One region of the Mesorhizobium sp. M1334 genome, then DNA from elsewhere that is predicted to be linked to it. Evidence: predicted binding sites of a transcription regulator. Region 1 holds the regulator's gene; the other holds the start of a gene.

What was found. The regulator LexA, encoded in region 1, represses DNA repair genes until DNA is damaged. The targets are predictions, from matches to a motif close to TGTTCNNNNTGTGTTCNG.
Region 2: recA (recombinase RecA) is a predicted target of LexA. The motif match lies at 2,391-2,408, and genes of this name have one in related genera.

The regions. Positions count from the first base shown of each region.
Region 1 covers NZ_JAMYLM010000012.1:133,770-137,410, forward strand. The annotation lists gene NKH17_RS20715 (ComEC/Rec2 family competence protein) at 1-446, shown strand, start outside; gene lexA (transcriptional repressor LexA) at 440-1,174, opposite strand; gene kynU (kynureninase) at 1,616-2,863, shown strand; gene NKH17_RS20730 (hormone-sensitive lipase) at 2,960-3,641, shown strand, end outside.
Region 2 covers NZ_JAMYLM010000005.1:151,746-155,386, forward strand. The annotation lists gene alaS (alanine--tRNA ligase) at 1-909, opposite strand, end outside; gene recA (recombinase RecA) at 1,169-2,266, opposite strand; gene NKH17_RS12245 (carbohydrate kinase family protein) at 2,545-3,477, shown strand; gene NKH17_RS12250 (TfoX/Sxy family protein) at 3,512-3,641, opposite strand, start outside.

The DNA of each region.
Region 1 (3,641 bases):
CGGAAACACCTGGAAAGAACGATCCGCAATTCGACATTGCCGATCCGGCCGACCTACCGCCGGGCATGCCGTTCATTTGCACGGACGGTCTCTGCCTCGCCAGGCATCCATCCGGCGCGATCATTGCGCAAGCCAAGGACCGCGATACCGCACGGCCAGCCTGCGCCTTCGCCAGCTTGATCGTCATCGACGACGCCACCGCCCATAATCCCTGCTACTACGACCGGCTGGTCCTCGTCGTCACCAAACGGCAACTGGCGCGCGCGGGAAGTGCGGCCGTCTATTTCGATCCACAAGCGGCAACACGCGCCGAAATCCGCTTCGCCGTCGAAAAATCATACCGGCCCTGGCACGTGCAGCGGAAATTTTCACGCGCGGCGCGCGGCCTGCCGCCATACCGCAGGGCCGACAATCCAAAAGCCGGCACCAAGGGCGCAACTCAGTAGCGGCGGATCAGCCCAACGAGCTTGCCCTGCACCTTGACCCTGTCTGGTCCGAAGATGCGCGTCTCGTAGGCCGGATTGGCGGCCTCCAGGGCGATCGAGGCGCCCTTGCGGCGGAACCGCTTCAGCGTCGCTTCCTCCTCGTCGACCAAGGCCACCACGATCTCACCGGGGCTCGCCGTATCGGCGTTGCGGATGATCACCGTGTCGCCGTCGAAAATGCCAGCCTCGATCATCGAATCGCCTTTGACCTCGAGCGCATAATGCTCGCCGCCCATGATCATATCCGGCGGCACCGAAATCGAATGCGTCTGGTGCTGGATAGCATCGATCGGCACACCAGCGGCGATGCGGCCCATTACCGGGATCGAAACGGCGGCGACGACATCATCGTCATTGCCGGCTGCAGGGACGCGCGACGATGTCGGCTTGCCCTGCCGAGGGGCACCTTGCCCAAGACTGCCCTGGATGACACTCGGCGAGAACTTGCGTGCCGCATTGAGGCCGGGGGCGATCGAGTCAGGCAGGCGTAGTACCTCCAGCGCACGGGCCCGGTTGGGCAAACGGCGAATGAAGCCGCGCTCCTCCAGCGCCGTAATCAGTCGGTGGATTCCGGATTTGGAAGCCAGGTCGAGCGCTTCCTTCATCTCGTCGAAGGAAGGTGGGATACCGCTTTCCTTCAACCTTTCGTGGATGAACATAAGCAGTTCGTGTTGTTTGCGTGTCAGCATAGCGACCCCCAACAGAATCAGAAAACAAACCCAGAACAGACACTATCTGTTCCAGTTGTGTTCCGCAACTGTTTAAAGTTTAATGAATACGTTAAGGCTCGGGAAACAAACGACGTCCCCTACCGGCGTACCGTATTTTCGCCGCCGCGAGCCTCATCGCCTTGATTCTGCTTTCGTTTGCGCCCTTCTGGCGTCCCGGAAGGGCGCATTGGCATCGGCCGTCCGCCGGCAAAGGGCACGGAAGTGAACCCCTATCGAATGTGCGGTTTGGTCAATGCACCGTGAACGAAACGAACTCAAAGCGCCAACCTCGGGGTTAAGTCCCGGTTTCCACCGCCTGCTGCTTCTCGCCGGTGGAGCCTTGCTACGCGCTACCCGGTAATGGAAGAACAGTTGATGCGTGTCCGGCGTTGCGTTGGATTTTGGGGGAGCAGGCAAATCATGACGGGAATTCCCGATCTCGTGGCCGTAAAGGCGATGGATGCCGCGGATCCGCTGGGCGCGATACGTGACCGCTTTGTGCTGCCGCAAGGAGTGATCTATCTCGACGGCAATTCGCTAGGAGCTGCTTCACGTGCCGCTTTCGATGAACTGTACAAGGCCGCGACCGAAGAATGGTCGCATGATCTCATCCGCGCATGGAACACGGCCGGCTGGTTCAACATGCCGCTTGAACTTGGCGACCAGCTCGGGCGCCTGATCGGCGCCGCGGCCGGCCAGACGGTGGTCTGCGACACGACGTCGGTCAACATCTACAAGCTGTTGCACGCAGCCATGGCCATGCGACCGGAGCGGCAGGCCATCGTCGCCGAGGGCGATAGTTTTCCGACAGACCTCTACATGGCGGAGGGTGTGGTTTCGACGCGAAAAGATGCGCTGCTGCACCTCTCGGGGGTCGACGCGCCGACCATTGAGGAGCTGATCGACGAACGCACCGCCGTGGTGCTGGTCAACCACGTCAACTACAAATCGGGCGAACTGCGCGACATGCCGGCGCTGACGCGCAGGGCCCAGGAAGCCGGGGCGATGATCGTCTGGGATCTCTGCCACACCGCCGGCGCGATGCCAGTCGAACTCGACAAAGCCAACGCCGATTTTGCCGTTGGCTGCACCTATAAATATCTGAATGGCGGCCCGGGCGCGCCTGCCTTCATCTATGCGGCTGAGCGGCATCTTTCCGATATCCAGCAGCCGCTCACCGGCTGGTGGGGCCATGCACGGCCCTTCGCCTTCGAGCCAGGCTATGCGGCCGGCACCGGCATCCGCCGGTTTCTGTGCGGCACCCAGCCGATCCTTTCGATGCGCACGCTGAAGGGCGCGCTCGACGTCTGGGACGATGTCGACATGACTGCGGTGCGCAAGAAGAGCATCGCACTGGCCGATCTGTTCATCGAGCTTGTCGAGGCAAAGTGCGGCGCTTACGGGCTAACGCTCGAAAGCACGCGCGACGGGGAAAAACGCGGCAGCCAGATTTCATTCATGCATGAGCATGGCTACCAGATCATGCGCGCGCTGATCGAACGTGGTGTGATCGGCGATTTTCGCGCGCCATCGACCATGCGCTTCGGCTTCACCCCGCTCTATGTCGGCTATGCCGATGTCTGGCAGGCCGTCGAAGTGCTTGAGGACATCCTGCGCACCGGTGCGTGGAAGGATGCGCGCTTCGCCATCAAGGCGGCTGTCACTTGAGATTCATGCGAGAGCTGGAATCGTGAGGCTGGCGACGACGCGCCGCGCGATGCTCGCGGCTAGGTTGCAAGGCCATATTGCAAGGGAGGGCGCCGGGTGTTCGAACGTCACATTGCCGATTGGGACAACGCCTATGCCAACGGCGCCAACATAGCCGGCAGCGATCGCTGGCCGGCGGCCTGGGTCGAGCCCGCGCAGGTTTTCCGCGAGGCGCTTTCGACCGAGGGCAGGGCGCGGCTCGACCTGGCCTATGGCGATAACCCACGCAACCGGTTCGATCTTTTCCTGCCGGCCACCAAGCCGAAGGGGGTCGTGGTGTTCGTCCATGGCGGCTACTGGATGGCATTCGACAAGAGTTTCTGGTCACATCTTGCCGCGGGCGCTGTTGATCGCGGCTATGCAGTTGCCATGCCGTCCTACACGCTCTGTCCGCAGATACGCATTGGCAGCATCGTCAAGGAAGTCGGCGCGGCGATAGGCAAGGCGGCGGCGATGGTCGCAGGGCCGCTGATGCTGACCGGGCACTCGGCCGGCGGCCATCTTGTTAGCCGGATGGTTACCAGGACGACGCCGCTGGCGCCCGAAGTGGTCCGGCGCGTTCGTCACGTGGTGTCGATCTCGGGGGTGCATGATTTGCGCCCGATCATGCGCACCGGCATGAACGAGACGCTGGCGATCGATGAGGCCGAGGCGCAGGCCGAAAGTCCGGTGCTGCTGCGCCCGATGGAAAAGGCCCGCCTGACCTGCTGGGCCGGCGGCGGCGAGCGCGCCGAATTCC
Region 2 (3,641 bases), on a different contig from region 1:
ACGAAGCACGTAGCCGCGTCCTTCGTTGGACGGCAGCACGCCGTCGGCGACCAGGAAGCAGGACGAACGCAAATGGTCGGCGATGACCCGGAACGATGCGACGGTGTCCGCATCCGGACCTTTGCCGAGCGCCGACGATGCAGCGTCGATCAGGTGGCGGAACAGGTCGGTTTCGAAGACGCTTTCAACCCCTTGCAGGATGGAGGCCATGCGCTCGAGGCCCATGCCCGTGTCGATCGACGGACGCGGCAGGTCGACGCGCTGTTCCTTCGTCACCTGTTCATACTGCATGAACACCAGGTTCCAGAATTCGAGGAACCGGTCGCCATCCTCCTCGGGGCTGCCGGGGGGGCCGCCCCAGATATGCTCGCCACGGTCGATGAATATCTCCGAACACGGCCCGCAAGGCCCGGTGTCACCCATTGCCCAGAAGTTGTCCGAAGTCGCGATGCGGATGATGCGATCGTCCGAAAGGCCGGCGATCTTCTTCCAGTACGAGGCCGCCTCGTCGTCGGTGTGGTAGACGGTGACCAGCAGCTTCTCCTTCTTCAGCCCGAACTCCCTGGTGATCAGGTTCCAGGCAAGCTCTATGGCGCGCTCCTTGAAATAGTCGCCGAAGGAGAAATTGCCGAGCATCTCGAAGAAGGTCAGGTGGCGCGCAGTGTAGCCGACATTGTCGAGGTCGTTGTGCTTGCCGCCGGCGCGAACACTCTTCTGGGCAGTCGTGGCGCGCGAATAGGGCCGCTTCTCCAGACCGGTGAAAACGTTCTTGAACTGCACCATGCCGGCATTGGTGAACATCAGCGTCGGGTCGTTGCGCGGCACCAGCGGGCTTGACGCGACGACCTCGTGACCTTCCTTGCGAAAATAGTCGAGAAATGCCGACCGGATCTCGTTGACGCCACTCATGAATACTGCCTTTTCGAGAGAACCGCCGGCTGCCGGCGGAAAATAGACATGGCCTTTTAGCGGTCGCACCGCAGCCTGTCCAGAAACACCAAACGGGCTCAAATTCCTGCTTTACCAGCGCTTTGAAATGGCTTCTGCCCCGCCGTCAAACGCAAACCGCCGGCACGGGGCCGGCGGTTCGAAACGCATCGATTACGCAAACTCAAAATCAAAACATCAAATCGAAACCCGGCTGAGGCTCCGCGAGGCGTCGCCTGCCCTACATCACCCCAGCGTCGTCCTCGAAACCGTCGTCGCTGCTTTCGGAGCCGCCGTTTTCAAGGAATTTCTCGGCGATCAGCCCGGCATTCTGTCGCAGCGCCAGCTCGATCTCGCGCGCCGTGTCGGGATTATCGCGCAGGAACAGTTTTGCGTTTTCGCGGCCCTGGCCAAGACGCTGCGAATTGTAGGAGAACCAGGCGCCCGACTTTTCGACCACGCCGGCCTTGACGCCGAGATCGACCAGCTCGCCGGTCTTGGAGACGCCCTCGCCATACATGATGTCGAACTCGACCACCTTGAAGGGCGGCGCCAGCTTGTTCTTGACCACCTTGACGCGGGTCTGGTTGCCGACAACCTCGTCGCGATCCTTGACCGAGCCGATGCGGCGGATGTCGAGGCGGACCGAAGCATAGAATTTCAGCGCATTGCCGCCGGTCGTCGTCTCGGGCGACCCGAACATGACGCCGATCTTCATGCGGATCTGGTTGATGAAGATGACCATGGTATTGGAGCGCGAGATCGAGGCGGTGAGCTTGCGCAGTGCCTGGCTCATCAGGCGCGCCTGCAGGCCGGGCAGCGAATCGCCCATCTCGCCTTCGATTTCCGCCCGCGGCGTCAGCGCCGCCACCGAATCGACCACCAGCACGTCGATGGCGCCGGAGCGCACCAGCGTGTCGCAGATCTCCAGCGCCTGCTCGCCGGTATCGGGCTGCGAGATCAATAGGTTTTCGAGATCGACGCCGAGCTTGCGGGCATAGACCGGGTCGAGCGCGTGCTCGGCATCCACGAAGGCGCAGATGCCGCCCTTCTTCTGGGCTTCGGCCACCGTGTGCAGCGCCAGCGTCGTCTTGCCCGAGCTTTCCGGCCCGTAAATCTCGACGATGCGGCCGCGCGGCAGGCCACCGACGCCAAGCGCGATGTCCAACCCAAGCGAGCCGGTCGGCACCGTTTCGATCTCGACGACCTGCTCGTTTGCGCCGAGCCGCATGATCGAGCCCTTGCCGAAGGCACGCTCGATTTGCGACAGCGCCGCATCCAGAGCCTTTGATTTGTCCACCGCTTTGTCCTCTACAAGCCGCAAAGAATTCTGAGCCATGATACATCACCCCGTGGTCGTCAATGGAGGCCGGACAATCCCGCAATCCTTAAAAGAATGTACCTTGTTTGTTCTCATTTGTCAATGAGCGGCAAGGATTTGAAAAATAACGGATATCCATATTTGTTCTATTTTTGTTTCGTAATTTTGCTTCCGGATGTATCCCGCCTCGCAAAGCGGCGCCGCTGCCGTCACCAACCGAATCGCACCCGCGATTGCAGGGTTCCGCCCAGCGACCTAGTCTCCTCCCGGGCAACAGCAAAGGGCATTTTGCCGGCATGATGAACTCCCCGACGATCCTGGCCGTGGGCGGCGCCTATATCGAGCGGCGCGGCCGGGTTGCCGGCGCCTTCGTGCCAGCCGCCTTGAACCCCGGCACGATGCGCGAGCATGTTGGCGGCGCCGTCTTCAACGCCTTGCGCTTTGCGGTGCGACGCGGCGCCTCGGCCTCGCTGCTTTCGGTGCGCGGCGGCGATGCCCTTGGCGACACGGTTTTACGCGCCCTCACCGAGGCCGGCATTGCCGACCTGTCGGCGGTGTTCCTCGACCGGGCAACGCCAAGCCAAACGATGCTGATCGATAGCGATGGCGGGCTGATCGCCGGCCTTGCCGACATGGTGCTCTACGAGCTGGCGCTTCCCAAGCAAATCCGCCGCGCCAAGGTGCGCGAAGCTATCGGTTCGGCCGATGCGATCCTGTGCGACGCCAACCTGCCGTCGACCGCGCTGGAGCGGCTGGCGGCACTCGCCGCCGGCAAGGCGGTGTTTGCGCTTGCCGTCTCGCCCAACAGAGCGGCGCGGCTGGCGCCGGTGCTCGGACTTCTAGCGTTGGCCTTCATGAACCGGCACGAGGCCGGCGTGATCGCCGGCATTGACATCGATGCTGACGATCAAGGCGTCGTCGACGGGCTGAGGCGCGCCGGCCTGAAAGGTGGCGTGATCACCGCCGGCGACGGTCCGGTACTCGGTTTCGACCAAACCGGCGCATTTTCGATCCTGCCGCCGCCGCTGCAAAAGCTGACCGATGCCACAGGCGCGGGCGACGCATTGGCCGGCGCCACGATCGCTGCCCTGCTGCGTGGCCTGAAGCTGCGCGAAGCGTTGCGTGAAGGCGTCGCCGCCGCGGCGCTCGCCATCGAGAGCGCCGCCTTCACCAGTGCCAGCTTTGTCGAGGCGCTGGCGCTCGTGCCCGAGGCGCGGGACCTGGCATGAAGTGCGGCGCGGAATTGCCGAAGCATAACGCAGCCTATTTTCCGGCGCGCCGTCCTGCCTCGTAGGCGCGGCGTGCCCAGATCGCCATCTCATCCGGATCATCGAAGGCACTGTCGGGAACGCTCCAATACGGCATAGACACCAGCTTGCCGTGCCGTGAGCCG